2 regions of the Longivirga aurantiaca genome follow, and region 2 is predicted to be linked to the other one. Evidence: riboswitches for the same ligand, from Rfam matches in the RefSeq annotation. Region 2 holds a riboswitch; the other holds the start of a gene.
The links. Region 2 has a riboswitch for S-adenosylmethionine ahead of ACFQGU_RS09140 (DUF3293 domain-containing protein). Riboswitches for the same ligand answer to the same signal wherever they lie in the genome.
Positions count from the first base shown of each region.

Region 1: another riboswitch for S-adenosylmethionine. It lies ahead of thrC (threonine synthase); the one in region 2 lies ahead of ACFQGU_RS09140 (DUF3293 domain-containing protein).

Region 1 is NZ_JBHSTI010000002.1:328,071-335,164, forward strand. It holds gene ACFQGU_RS01775 (DUF3263 domain-containing protein) at 1-200, shown strand, start outside; gene ACFQGU_RS01780 (LytR C-terminal domain-containing protein) at 234-926, shown strand; gene ACFQGU_RS01785 (hypothetical protein) at 931-1,362, opposite strand; gene ACFQGU_RS01790 (glucosyl-3-phosphoglycerate synthase) at 1,355-2,329, opposite strand; SAM riboswitch class I at 2,482-2,634, shown strand; gene thrC (threonine synthase) at 2,648-3,946, shown strand; gene ACFQGU_RS01800 (MoaD/ThiS family protein) at 4,041-4,322, shown strand; gene ACFQGU_RS01805 (DUF5709 domain-containing protein) at 4,494-4,841, opposite strand; gene groL (chaperonin GroEL) at 5,147-6,769, shown strand; gene ACFQGU_RS01815 (prephenate dehydratase) at 6,966-7,094, shown strand, end outside.
Region 2 is NZ_JBHSTI010000008.1:1,094,127-1,101,220, reverse strand. It holds gene ACFQGU_RS09150 (hypothetical protein) at 1-594, opposite strand, end outside; gene ACFQGU_RS09145 (phosphorothioated DNA-binding restriction endonuclease) at 709-1,635, opposite strand; SAM riboswitch class IV at 1,648-1,765, shown strand; gene ACFQGU_RS09140 (DUF3293 domain-containing protein) at 1,774-2,604, shown strand; gene ACFQGU_RS09135 (hypothetical protein) at 2,611-3,066, opposite strand; gene dpdD (protein DpdD) at 3,082-5,289, opposite strand; gene ACFQGU_RS09125 (uracil-DNA glycosylase) at 5,419-6,363, opposite strand; gene ACFQGU_RS09120 (hypothetical protein) at 6,538-7,094, opposite strand, start outside.

The sequences.
Region 1 (7,094 bases), on a different contig from region 2:
GGAAGTACGCCGGCGCCAAGGAGCAGGCGATCCGCGAGCTCTTCGACATGAGCGCCACCCGCTACTACCAGGTGCTCAACACCCTGCTCGACAACCCGGCCGCGCTCGAGGCCGACCCCATGCTCGTCAAGCGGCTGCGCCGCATGCGCGCCTCGCGCCAGCGCGCCCGGTCCGCCCGGCGTCTCGGCATCGAGCTGTAGCTCGGCCCTCGCCCCGGCAACCCGGAGGCTGCGATGACGACGAACGGCGACGATCCCGGCACAGGCGCACGCCCGCAGCCGGGCACGCCTCCCGACCCCACCCCCTCCGGGCCCGAGGACGTCCTCCCCGCCCGTCCCCCGGGACGCCGCGCCAAGCCGCCCGTCGAGGGCACGCCGTCCCCCCTCGGCCGGGTCCTGCTCCCCGTGGCCCTGCTCGTGGTCGCCGTCGTCGCCGTGCTCGCAGCCTGGGGCCGGCTGCAGGCGGACGAGTCCGTGGTGGCCGGCGGCCCGACCAGCCCGGCCGCCAGCCCGACCTCCTCCTCCTCCTCCTCGCCGTCGCCCTCGTCGTCCTCGCCCACCCCGAAGCCCTCGAAGACCACGACGCCCACCCCGACCCCGTCGGACACGCCGACCGAGAGCCCGAGCCCGACCGCGGTCGTCATCGACCGGTCGGTGCCGGTCACGGTGCTCAACGGCACGCGTCGCACGGGGCTCGCGGCCAAGGTCGCGGCCGACCTCAAGTCCAAGGGCTGGACGGTCGTATCGATCGGCAACTGGCGTGGGGGCGGCGTCGACACCACGACGGTGTTCGTCGACGGACGCGACGACGCCGCCGCCACGATGCGCCGCGACCTCAAGGCAGCTGACGCCACCGAGGAGCCGATCGGCGCCATGCGGACCAACCGCATCACGGTCGTGATCATGGACGATTACCCGACGAGCTGAGGCCTCACGTGGTGCCGCGGCGTCGCGCGCTGCGCAGCGGGCGCTCGGTGTAGCCGCCGTCGGCCAATCCGGCCCGTCGCTCGAACACGTTGCGGCTGAAGTGATCCCCGGTGCGGGCGTAGGACCACGCGACGGCGACCAGGTAGAGCGGCAGGAAGACAAGGACGCACCAGGCCCACTGCGTCGCGTGCCGGCCCTCGTGCCGCAGCAGCTCGTCGGTCACGTGGTCGGTGCGCAGGATGACGACGTTGCCGACGGTCACCGCGCGCGCCTTCGGGAAGGTGCCCGTTGCGCCCCGGCCGAGCACCAGGCCGTGAGGGCCCTTCTCGAGCCGCGCGCCCTCGCTCTTGGCGAGCAGGAGGCCGGCGAGGGTCGAGAAGTTGAGCGCGTTGACCAGCCGACGCAGCCGGTACCCGGGTGCGATCGGCTCAGCCATGGACCGAGGGCGCGCGCACCGACGCCATCGGAGGCATCTCGACGCCGGCCACTGGGTGCTCGGTGACGGAGAACCCGGAGGCACCACGGTCGAACTGCAGCAGCGAGGCGGAGACGTCGGCCGCGAGAGAGAGGTCGCCGCGACGGCGCAGCCGCTCGGTCGCCGCCCGCATGATCTCCGCCGCCATGACGCCGAGGAACCGCTCCTCGTGGTGGCGGTGCACGCGGACGCCGAGGTCGACCTGCGCGATGGCGTCGAGACCGAGCCGTTCGTAGGTGTCGACGAGGAGCGCGATCTCCACGCCGTAGCCGCAGGGGAACGGCAGCGACTCGAGCAGCGGGCGTCGGGCGGCGTACTCCCCGGCCAGCGGCTGCACCACCCCTGCGAGCTCGGGCCAGAGCAGGTTCAGCAGCGGCCGCGCGACGAGCTCGGTGACGCGCCCTCCGCCTGCCGGGACGACGGTCGCGCCCTCGACCAGGGGCCGCTCGTACACGGCCTTGACCAGGTGCACGGAGTCGTCGGTGAGGAGAGGCCCGAGCAGCCCTGTGACGTACGACGGTGTGAACGACTGGAGGTCGGCGTCGACGAACACCACGATGTCGCCCGTCGTGACGGCGAGGGATCGCCACATGGCCTCGCCCTTGCCGCCGCTGCCCGTGTGCTCCGGCAGGATCTCGGCGCGCTGCACGACGCGTGCACCCGCCGCCGCGGCGATCTCGGCGGTCCGGTCGCTGGAGCCGCCGTCGATCACGACGAGCTCGTCGACCAGGCGTCGGTGCTCGGGCGCGGCCGCCCCGAACGAGCGGTGCACGATCTCGACGATCCGGCCGACCGTGGGCTCCTCGTTGAGCGCGGGGAGCACGACGCTCACCGTGGTCGGGCCCTTCACGGTCGCGAGGAGGTCGACCGGCCAGTCCGAGGCCGTGGTCGTGCGACGCTCGAACCAGGCTGCGACGTCCTCGCGCACGGCTCTCCTTCATCTCAGCGATGTCTCACGATCCGGACCTGCGTCGTCCCGAGGGGCGGGACTCCCGTACAGTCTTGCGCACGGAGTGAACGTCGGCCCCCGGGCCGGGTGTTCCCTCCCGTCGAGGCTTCCGGCCCGGCACAACAGAACATCGCTCATCCAGAGGGGCAGAGGGATACGGCCCGATGAAGCCCCGGCAACCACCCGGACAACCTCCGAGCGACGTGCAGACGTCGCGCGAGGCCGACCGGAGAAGGTGCCAACTCCGTCCTGTCGGCCGAACGGTCAGGCAGGGAAGATGAGGAGAGAGGCCTCGCCATGTCCACGTCGTTCATCCCCGCGTCCGAGCTGCCGGCCGACGACGCTCCCCCCGCCGCCCCCGACTTCGGTCCGGCCGCGCGCCTCACCTGTCGTGAGTGCGGCTCCTCCTATGCGCTCGGTGCCGCGTACGCCTGCATCGAGTGCTTCGGCCCGCTCGAGGTCGGCTACGACTACGTCGACGTGACGCGCGAGCGCATCGAGTCCGGCCCGCAGAACATGTGGCGCTACGCGTGCCTGCTGCCGGTCGCGTCGTACGCCGGCGACGAGCCCAACCTGAACCCCGGCATGACGCGCCTCGTGCGCGCCGACAACCTGGCGCGGGCGCTCGGGATGACCGGCACGCTCTGGGTCAAGGACGACAGCGGCAACCCGACGCACTCGTTCAAGGACCGCGTCGTCGCCGTCGCGCAGAGCGCGGCCCGCCGCCTCGGCCTCGGCACCATCGCGTGCGCCTCCACCGGCAACCTCGCCGGTGCCGTGGCCGCGGCTGCGGCGCGCGGCGGCCAGAAGTCGGTCGTGGTCATCCCGTCCGACCTCGAGGACGGCAAGGTCGTGACGGCGGCGACGTACGGCGGCACGCTGCTCGCGGTCAACGGCAGCTACGACGACGTCAACCGCCTCTGCTCCGAGCTCATCGGCGACCCGCTCACCGAGGACTGGGGCTTCGTCAACGTCAACCTGCGCCCGTACTACGCCGAGGGCTCGAAGACGGTCGGGTACGAGATCGCCGAGCAGCTCGGGTGGCGCCTCCCGCAGCAGGTCATCTCGCCGATCGCGTCGGGGTCGCTGCTCACCAAGGTGGACAAGGCGTTCCGCGAGTTCGTGCAGCTCGGTCTCGTAGCGGACACGCCGTACCGCGTCTTCGGTGCGCAGGCCACGGGGTGCTCGCCGGTCTCGGTGGCGTTCCGCGAGGGCCACGACGTCGTGCGCCCGCAGCGGCCGAACACCATCGCCAAGTCGCTCGCGATCGGCAACCCGGCCGACGGCCCCTACGCGCTCGACGCCGTACGCCGCTCCGGCGGCGCGATCGGCGACGTGAGCGACGCGGAGGTGACCGAGGGCATCCGGCTGCTCGCCGAGACCGAGGGCATCTTCGCCGAGACCGCGGGCGGTGTGACCGTGGCCGTGCTGCGCCAGCTGCTCGCCTCCGGCGCTGCCGACCCGGCCGCAGAGACCGTGCTGCTCAACACCGGAGACGGCCTCAAGACCCTCGACGCCGTCCTCGGCCACGTCGGCCCCACCGCCGTGATCGACGCCGACGTCGACGAGGTCACCCGAGTCCTCACCACCCCCTGACCTGACCCGAGCTACTGCCCAAACGGTCGTTGAGCGAAGTGCTTCAGCGACCATGTGGGCAGTAACTCGCGGAGCAACGAGAGAAGGCAGTGCCATGAGCGTGTCGGTCCGGATCCCGACGATCCTGCGCACCTACACCGACGGCGCCAGCGAGGTGACCGTCGAGCCGGCCGAGGACACCCTCACATCGGTGCTCGACGCCCTCGAGGCCGCCGCGCCCGGCATCAAGGCCCGCGTGCTCGACGACGAGGGCAAGCTGCGCCGGTTCGTCAACGTGTACGCCGACGACGAGGACGTCCGCTTCGTCGGCGGCCTCGACACCCCGACGCCCGCGGGCACGAAGGTCTCGATCATCCCCGCCGTGGCCGGCGGCTGATCGTCGTACGCCGAGAGCCCCGCATCCGTCTGCGCGACGGGTGCGGGGCTCTCGCGGTCTGTGCTCCGACGAAGGACGGCACCGGGCGCTCGCGCGCTCGGTGCCGTCGGGCGATCCGGGGTCCCTCCCGGGGGAGGGCTGGGTACCCGTTCCTGAGGGACGTGTGGCGACCTACTCGGGGATCGGGTCGTACTCCGGGTCGACGTAGTGGAGAGCAGCCTCCTCGGCGGTGAGGTCGTCGTCCTCGCCGGAGTCGTGCGCGGTCACGTCGTCGTGCTCGCTGTCGAGGGCGTCGCGGTCCTCGGTCAGGCGCCCGACGATGACCTCGCGGTGCCCCTCGCGGTGCGGCGCGAAGGCGGCGGCGGGGTCGTCCGAGCCGTACTGCTCGGTCAGGTCGGCCTCGAGCGCGTCGGCGACCTCGTCGCCCGCCTGGCCGCGCCCGGGGTACGCCGGGCCGTCGTACTTCTCGTCCTCGGTCCCGTGCCCGAGACCCGTGTACTCGCGCTCGTTGGTGCTCATGAGGTCATTGTGTCCCGCTGGCACCCGGGACGCGCGGCATGTGCGGGAGCCGTCCGGGTGCCTCCCGGCAGGGGTCCGGAGGGCGGTCGCGGCTTGCACTCGGACCCCGAGAGTGCCAACAATGGCGTTAGCACTCGACCCACCCGAGTGACAGCCGAGCTGTCGCGACGGTCGGGCACGGGTGGTACGCGAGACCTCCGTGGGTGAGGTCGGGCCGGGCAGGCGCCACCGTCGTCCCGGGCCGTCCGTCCGTCGCGGGCACCGACGAGGTCGTCCAACCTGAAGCGAAAGGGATCGGCAGCCACATGGCGAAGATCATTGCGTTCGACGAGACCGCCCGTCGCGCGCTCGAGCGGGGTATGAACACCCTCGCCGACGCGGTGAAGGTGACCCTCGGCCCGAAGGGCCGCAACGTCGTCCTGGAGAAGAAGTGGGGCGCCCCCACGATCACCAACGACGGTGTCTCCATCGCCAAGGAGATCGAGCTCGACGACCCGTACGAGAAGATCGGCGCCGAGCTGGTCAAGGAGGTCGCGAAGAAGACCGACGACGTCGCCGGTGACGGCACGACGACCGCGACCGTTCTCGCCCAGGCGCTCGTGCGCGAGGGCCTGCGCAACGTTGCCGCGGGTGCCAACCCGATGGCGCTCAAGCGCGGCATCGAGAAGGCCGTCGAGGCCGTGAGCGCCGAGCTCCTCTCGATGGCCAAGGAGGTCGAGACCAAGGAGCAGATCGCTGCGACCGCGTCCATCTCCGCCGCTGACCCCATGATCGGCGAGATCATCGCCGAGGCGATGGACAAGGTCGGCAAGGAAGGCGTCATCACCGTCGAGGAGAGCAACACCTTCGGTCTCGAGCTCGAGCTCACCGAGGGCATGCGCTTCGACAAGGGCTACATCTCCGGCTACTTCGTGACCGACGCCGAGCGCATGGAAGCCGTGTACGAGGACACCTACGTCCTCATCGCCAACTCCAAGATCTCGGGCGTCAAGGACCTCCTGCCGATCCTCGAGAAGGTCATGCAGTCGGGCAAGCCGCTCGTCATCATCGCCGAGGACGTCGAGGGCGAGGCCCTGTCGACGCTCGTCGTCAACAAGATCCGCGGCACCTTCCGCTCGGTCGCCGTCAAGGCCCCCGGCTTCGGCGACCGTCGCAAGGCCATGCTGCAGGACATCGCGATCCTCACCGGCGGCCAGGTCATCTCCGAGGAAGTCGGCCTCAAGCTCGACACCGTCGGCCTCGAGCTGCTCGGCAAGGCCCGCAAGGTCGTCGTCACCAAGGACGAGACCACGATCGTCGAGGGTGCGGGCGACTCGGAGCAGATCGCCGGCCGCGTGAACCAGATCCGTGCCGAGATCGAGAAGTCGGACTCGGACTACGACCGCGAGAAGCTCCAGGAGCGCCTCGCCAAGCTCGCCGGCGGCGTGGCCGTCATCAAGGCGGGTGCGGCCACCGAGGTCGAGCTCAAGGAGCGCAAGCACCGCATCGAGGACGCCGTGCGCAACGCCAAGGCGGCCGTCGAGGAGGGCATCGTCGCCGGCGGCGGCGTCGCCCTGCTCCAGGCGAGCGTGGCGGCCTTCGCCAAGCTCGAGCTCGAGGGTGACGAGGCCACCGGCGCGAACATCGTCCGCGTCGCGGTCGAGGCCCCGCTCAAGCAGATCGCGATCAACGCCGGCCTCGAGGGCGGCGTCGTGGCGGAGAAGGTGCGCAACCTCGAGCCGGGCTGGGGTCTCAACGCCGCCAACGGCGAGTACGTCGACCTCATCAAGGCCGGGATCATCGACCCCGCCAAGGTGACGCGCTCGGCGCTGCAGAACGCCGCCTCCATCGCGGCGCTCTTCCTCACCACCGAGGCCGTCATCGCCGACAAGCCGGAGAAGACCCCGGCCGGCGGCGGCGCGCCCGACATGGGCGGCATGGACTTCTAGTCCGTCCGCACCACCACGCACGACCTCGTACCGCCCGGGCCCCCACGGTCCCGGGCGGTACGCATGTCTCCGGCCGCACTTCTGCGCCCCTAGGGTCGATCACGGCAGTTGAGCTGCACCGGATGACCCGTACTCGTGATCATGAGTGCCGTATCCGGTGCCGGGCGCGTGCGGCCCGGGCACTACGCTCCGGGGCGTGTCCAGCGATTCCGCGTCCCTGCCAGACGGCGCCCGCATCTCGTACCAGGGCGAGCCGGGGTCGAACTCCGACGCCGCCTGCGAGGCCGTCTTCCCCGGCGTCCCGACGCTGCCGAACGCCACCTTC
Region 2 (7,094 bases):
ATCAAGCTGCCGCAGTGCGTACACCTGTGTCTCGGCGACGGTGGCCGGTGAGGCCTGCACTTTGGACCACGTCGTCTCATCAACTCGGCCGCGGTGCTGACGCAGCGCCATGGCCTCGTCCACCACGAAACCCACACCGATCATCCGCGACATCACAGCGTCCTTCTGCGCGCGCAGGATGTCATCGACCTTCTCGTCGATGACGGCCAAGTAGTCGGTGATCTCGTTCATGGCTTGCTGCATGGCCATCTGGGCCATGATCCCGCCGACTCCCGCGAGCACTGCCGGGTTGGCGAGAGCAGCCCCCGGGGTCTTGGCGAACTCCACGAAGCCCTTGATCTGGCCGGACTTCCCTCTGAGCACTCCCGTGCTCAGGCCGCTCTTCGAGCTCTGCCTCAGCCCGTACTGGTCGATGGCCTTCGCAGACTCCTTGCTCAGCTTCACCCACCGGCCGGATGCGGAGGCCAGCTGCGAGCCCGCCTGGGCTGCGGTGGAGCCGGCGTTCATGACAGACCGAAGGCGCGGCAGTCCTAGGTCGAGGCCCGTAAGCCCCTCCGAGGCCAGGAACGCGTCGACGGCCGCAGGGTCGCCCATGACGGGAGGCCGTCCCCGTCTCGGACCAGCTCGACTTCGCCGTCCACACAAGCCCCCTTAGACCCCCACAGACCTGACTCCAGCACCGTAGCCGACGGTGCCCACAGCACGGGATCAGGCAGCGAGCGGATCGCCCCTGAAGACCTGGGTGCGGTGCCACTCGACGTGGACCGGCGCGGGCAACTGAGCGCCCGGCCGCGGCCGGAGCTCCCGGCCGTGAAGGTCGTAGACCTGCTTGCCAACACCAGATGCCCGGAAGTGCTCCGACACCTGCACCCGCGCATCCGGTGACAGCCCGAGGGCGCCGCGGTCGAAGAGTTTGTGGTGCAAGGAGCAGAGCGCGAGCCCGTTGTCGAGCTCGTCGGGGCCGCCGACCTTGAACCAGCGCACATGGGCGGCCTCGATCCCGACCGGCGCTCCGCCCAGCGATCCGTCATAGCCGCAGAAGGCGCAGGCGCCGTCCCAGGCGCGCACGATCGCGTCTCGCCAAGCAACGCTGCGCTTGCGCTCCTCCGGCGTCACCGCGGCCAAGCCCGGTGCGAGCAGCTCCGGGTCGAACCCGACAGCCAGCAGAACGTCGGGCGCGATCGTGCTGGGGAACTGAGCGTCGACCAGGCTGCGCACTACTCCCTCCAGCCGTCGAGGGTCCTGGATGAGCGCCGCGTCGATCGCCGGATCGAGCCGGCCGTGGACGTCGGTCTCGCGCAGTGGCGTGACTAGGTCGTCGGGCACATCAACTGACAACGCCCACACGCCGTCCGCGCGGAGTCGCGTGAACGGGTAGGCCGCGCTCTGAGGCCGACTCGTCTTCGTCGTGGGGCCGAACTCCGCGATCAGTCCGGCAAGACGGTCCTCGGCCTCGCTCCAGGCGAGGTCGCTCGAGCCCGTCGTCGCAAGCTTCTGGAGCGCCAGCAGAACGAGCAGCGGCTTGTGCGGCACCCGGGCCCCGTTGTGCCGGTACTGCTGCAGCGCGAGCAGCCGCTCGACCGGATCAACCCCCACACGGCCACTGTGCCAGACGCGTTGTCGGTGGTCCGGCATACAGTTCACCCAGATCAAGAAGCGCGACCACAAGCCCTCCGGCTGGTCGCCTGGCAACCGCGCAGCTCGTCGCACGGTGCCCCCGGAGGAAGATCCGCCGCCCCTCGACCGATGGGCGGAAGCGACGAGGGGGCCCCCATGACCGACATGACCGATCCCGAGATCCAGCGCGCCCACGACGCCCTTGTGCCGTACGTCGAGCCTGAAGGCCTCGGCCGACCCGAAGGTCGGAGCGTGCGGCAGCGGCCCAACACGAGCGTGATCGAGTCGTATCTGATCCAGCAGCACACGTGGCGGACAGAGGTCGGCAACGTCGTGACGCGCGCCTCCGTCGAGCGCCCGCTCACACCCGAGGAGATCGAGGCTGCGGCGCCCGCCGACCACTGGCTGGTCACGGCCTGGAACCCACTGGGTAACCGCCGATCGCTCTCGGAGAACGAGAGGTTGAACGAGCGCCTCCGGAGCGAGCTGGCCGAGCAGGGCGCATCGATCGAAGGCGTGGCCGCGACAACACCTCCGGACCGGTCCTGGGTCGAGGACGCCCTCGTTGTGACCGGCATCCGCGAAGAGGCGATCCTCGAGATCGCCCGTGACTACTGGCAGCCGGCCATCACCGCCCTGTCCCCCACCACACTGACCATCGTCCCGACCGGGATCCTGCCCGGACTGCGGGGCGGCATCGCCTTGCGCGAGGACGTGGCGTCACCGCCCACCTGTCCAATGCGGATCGACGACGAGCCCGACGCGCTGTGCACGATGCGCGGTGGTCCCTGGGTGTCGGCGTCGATCCACGCCGCGCTGCTCTGGAAAGTCCACCGGGGTCTCCTCCTGTCGCGGCTCGGATGCGTGCCCTGCGCCGACGGCTCACGGCCGACACTCGGCCCGCTGGCGAAGACTGGCGGGCCGATCGCCATCCGGCCCGGCGACCTCGACCTTGCCAGCCGCTACGGCGGCTACGTCTGGCGCTGACGCCGCTTAGCCCTCGGCCGTGACGGGTGGCCCCCACCCGTCACGGCCGTAGCCGAAGACGAGAAGGCTCACGACATCGACCTCGCGCCTCGGATCGCCGAAGAACGCTCCCAGCCGCGTCACCACCCGGTGGAAGGGCCGCTCGCGCGCGGCACCGCCTTCCCGCCAGTTCGCGTTCGGCACGATAAGGAAGAGGTGCTGCGCGTCGGGGCTGACGTGGGTCTTCCAGATGTCCTTGAGGTCATGATTGTTCGTGGTCGTGCCGCCTCGCTCGACCTCGGCCAGGACACCTCGGTCCGGAGCCAGCCGGAAGAAGAAGTCGGGACGCGCATGTGTCACAAGCCCGTCCTGCTTCGTGAGGACGATCTCCTCGCCGAACGCGAGCTCCTGCTTGAGCAGGAGCGAGACGATCTCCTGGATTCGTCCGCTGGAGGCATCCCCCGTCGACGAAAGCCCGATCACGACACGGCCCTTCCCCTACGCCATCGCAGACAAGACTGCTCGAAATAGACCAGTCGCCCCGCGACCTTGAGCCATGACCACTTGCGTGCTGTCCGGCTTCACGTCACGGATGTGATTGGTGGCGGCGTGCTTCGCCGTCGCCCACCCCACAACGACGATATCGCTGCTTCTCACCATCGCCGTGAGTCGCTCGGAGGCATCGTGTTCATGGTTCAGCACCACGCGGGCCGACGGAGCGACCTCCAGAATCCACCCTCGGACTGTGGCGGCCGCACCCTCGTCCAGCGTGTAGATGCCAACGGTCAACCCCGACAGTGGAGACGACTCAGTGCCACCAATCTCGTCCTCGGATTCTGTGGGTGAGGACCAGATTTCGGTTGGTTGGCTCGCCTCCCGACCAAGGAGGCGAAGCAACACGCGCTGGGTCTCGTTCACACGATCGGCGTATGCAGTCAATTGGGAGTAGAGGTCGACCACGAATGCATCACGCTCGGCAGGCACGGGTGCGGGCGACGAAACAACGGCGTCCAGCACGTCGGCCGCCCAATCGCAGCGGCGCCAGGACTTCACGCGCGTCCAGACGTCCAACAGGTCTCTTAGCAGCGCCGAGTACTGCGACTCATCCATCCCGCAGCCAAGAACAGTCGCGGCGATCTCAGAGATGGTGCTCAGGTCGGTAGCGGTCAGATCAGACTCGTATGTGAGGACGGCCAGCAGCGCATGATGAAGTGGCGCCAAGCGTGTGTCGGAAGCGCCCGACCGTTGGCAGTAGGTCAGTGCTCTAGGAACGGCGTCGGCAACGAGAGCCATCTGATCGCCCGGGCGGGTTGCCAGGAACAGGTTGGTGAGGGCCGCAACACCTTGATCAGAGTCCAGTTCCGACGCCATCCAGCCTGGCAGCGCCTCGTCCAGCAAGTCGATGGTCTCTCGATGGGGGTGCTGCGCAATGCGATCGAACCAGTCCGCCCACGTGCTTGGAAGGAAGCGAGTCCGCTCGCGGAGTTCCAGTAGGGCGAGTTTGACCAGACCGTCGAGCCCAAGTTGCCCCTGCTCCTCCAGCGACAGTGCATCGAAAGCATCGAGCGCAGACTGTGCCGCGTCTTTCGTACCAATGGAGACTGCTGAAACCAGGAGGATCTTCGCGCGCAGTTGGCTCGGTTCATCAACGAGAGCGACCGCGAAGGCCCCGTCCAGATCGCCGAGTTGGAAGTTCTGGGTCGCCGTACGCGCTGAGTCGGAGCGCTGCTGGCGCCGATCCCAAACGGCCTGCAACCAAGACCGAACACCCGCGTTCCAGGGTCGCGCAAGCGCCTCGTCAGCGAACGCCTCGTTTGGCCGAGCGCTGTTGACTGTGGCGAGCATCTGCAGGCGGACGGCCGACGCGTCGTCGCTCGCTCTGAGGGTGGTGAACAGTGGACCGTATGACTGGGCCAAGTCCCGACTGAAGATTTCGATGGCCTGGTCAACAGGCACCGGCCCATCGGTATCGACCAGATTTGCATCGAAGACGATCTGCTGAAGCGCAGTCGTCACTGCGAGGGGTCGCCTGATGGTGATGAGCGTGTCCACATCCGGCAAGTTGAGTGCGTCTCGTGGATCTTCGAAGGTCGCTGCCAACCGGAAGCGCAGAAAGAGGAGGTTGGTCGCCGTCAATTGCCGGTTTCGCTCGATCTCCCCGATCGCCTCGACCGCCGACTCGTACTTGTGCCCAGCCAAGGCAAGTTCGAAGTCTCGTAGAACGCGCCCCAACGGGCGAACGCGGACCCACCCGCGCTTCGGTCGGAGAGTCCAGGCGCGGTGAAGTCGTTCCAGGGCGATTCGAAGTGGGACCACCTGTCCTGGCGACGCAGTGAATCGGTATGCGTGGGCGTTAGCACCGAGACTCAAGATCGCGAACTCGACTGGATCCGACGATACGAGCGATGCCGCTTCGGGAGAGAAGTCCGAGTACGGATCGCCTGTCACTGCGGCCAACTCAGCGCCAAGGCGTCGGAAATCGGCGTAGTCGGCGGCAATGGCGTACCAGGTTGGCTGTGCTCCGTCACCTACCCGCCGAGGCAAGAGCCAGGGCCACGGCGAACCTTCCCTCACGTCGTGAATCAGGTCCTTCAGGAAGTTGTGCGATGGATCAGCGCCCTCGATGGTGTTCGGGTCTATCCCGAGGTCATTGCCAGGCCCGAAGAAGACGTCGAGGAAGTTGTCCCGCGATTCTCTGCTGTCCATCGCTAGACCGCCACGTACTCAGGGTTAGTGTCGTCGGTCAATCAATGTCCATCCGACAGTCACGATGACATTGCGGCTGACGACCCGCGGAACGTTCCGTCCCTGGTGGTCCGACTGCTTCTGGCGAACCTACGAGTGGGAGCGCCCGCCTGCCTGTTCCCAGTGGATCTCTGCACCGAGGAGCCGGTTGACCGTGGTGAACGTCCCCGCGTCCTGGGATGCCTTCCGGTAGGCCCCCCGGGAAGAAGGATGCGGTGCCGTCACGGTGTGGTGGTGCGAGGCGTCGACGAGGGCGCCGACCTTCTGCGCCTCGTTCCCCCACAGAACGAACACCACCGGCTCGTCCCGCTCGTTTAGCACTCGGATCACCTGGTCCGTGAAGTCTCGCCAGATGGGCAGGTGCGCTCCAGCCTTCCGTCCTCGTTCGTAGGTGAGTGCCCGGTTCAGCAGAAGCACCCCCTGCCTGGCCCAGCCGGACAGGTCGCCGTGGTCGGGAGGGTCGAAGCCGTCGTGCCGCATTGCGGCGTGGATGCTCCGCACGCCCGCCGGCAGCGGCCGCACTTCGGGTGGAACGGAGAACGCCAGTCCCATCGCATGACCCGGCGTCGGATACGGGTCAAGGCCGACGATCACCACACGCACTTCTTGGAAGGGCACCAGCGCGAGCGCGGCGAGTTCCAGCCCGCGCGCCGGGAAGACCTCACGACCAGCACTGCGCAGCTGCTCGACGGCGGCGAACGCTTCGACGGGTTCCTCCAGGACGCCGGGCCAGGGCAGCCGAGCCGCGATGAGGGCGCGCAGCTCCTCCGCCTCGTCGCGCGGTAGGTCGGGATCCTCCCCTCGCGGTGCTCTCTCGTCGAGCACGCGGTCGATCTCACCGGGCACGGAGCTTACGTCGATCACCGCTCCGTCCATCGTCACGATGAGGCCTCCGCCGTCGAGCATCACGTCCGGGTTGTCCGCGTCGACGTAGGACACGACCCAGGCGTCGCGGTGGCGCGAGGCCCGGGATGCAGTCAGGCGAGAACCACGCAAGTGCTCGTTGGCAAGCCGCTTGGCCTCTCGGGCATCCATGGTGACTCCTCAGATCTCGACGGCTGTGCCCCGACGCTGATGGTTGCCAGCATCGTCTGGACGGTCCGTTGACCTCATGATCTCGCCCGGGTCCGACAGCGAAGGCGCCACCGCCGCCGCGGGGCAGGAGCGCATCGCCTGACTCGACTTCCGCGCGCTCGATCTCCGATGTCTCTACGAGCCTCGAACGATGGACGCGGCGAAGCGCGTGAACAGCTCGCTGATCTGTGCATGGACCTCGGCGAGCATCGCCGGCCCACCGACACCGGTGGGGATGCGCACGGGAACCGCCCACCCGTTGGGATCGTCGACCACTTGACCTGGAGCCAGTTCCTCGAGAACACGACGACCGATCTCGGCATGTGAGGTGCTCCGGTGCACCCGAAGCCACGCGGCCGGAGCGGAGTCGTTCCTCCCCCGCCGCAGGAGGCACGTCGCGATGTGCGCCTCCGACGCGCCAACCCGCATGTAGCGCACGCGCTCGTAGTCCTCGTCGCTGGTCTGGACCGGGTAGATCCGGTCCGGGTAAAGGGGGCGGCTGGCTTCGGTCAGCAGGGTCCAGATGTCCTCATGGCGCCGCTCGGAGCCGGCAAGCAGATCGTTCGCTTCGAGGGGACCGATACCCAGGACGCCGTCGAGCATGGCGGTGTCGAGATGGCGGGCCTGGTCAAGCTGGTGCTCCATCTCGACGGTGATGGCGGCCGCAAGGTCGTCGATGAGGCTCTCCAGCG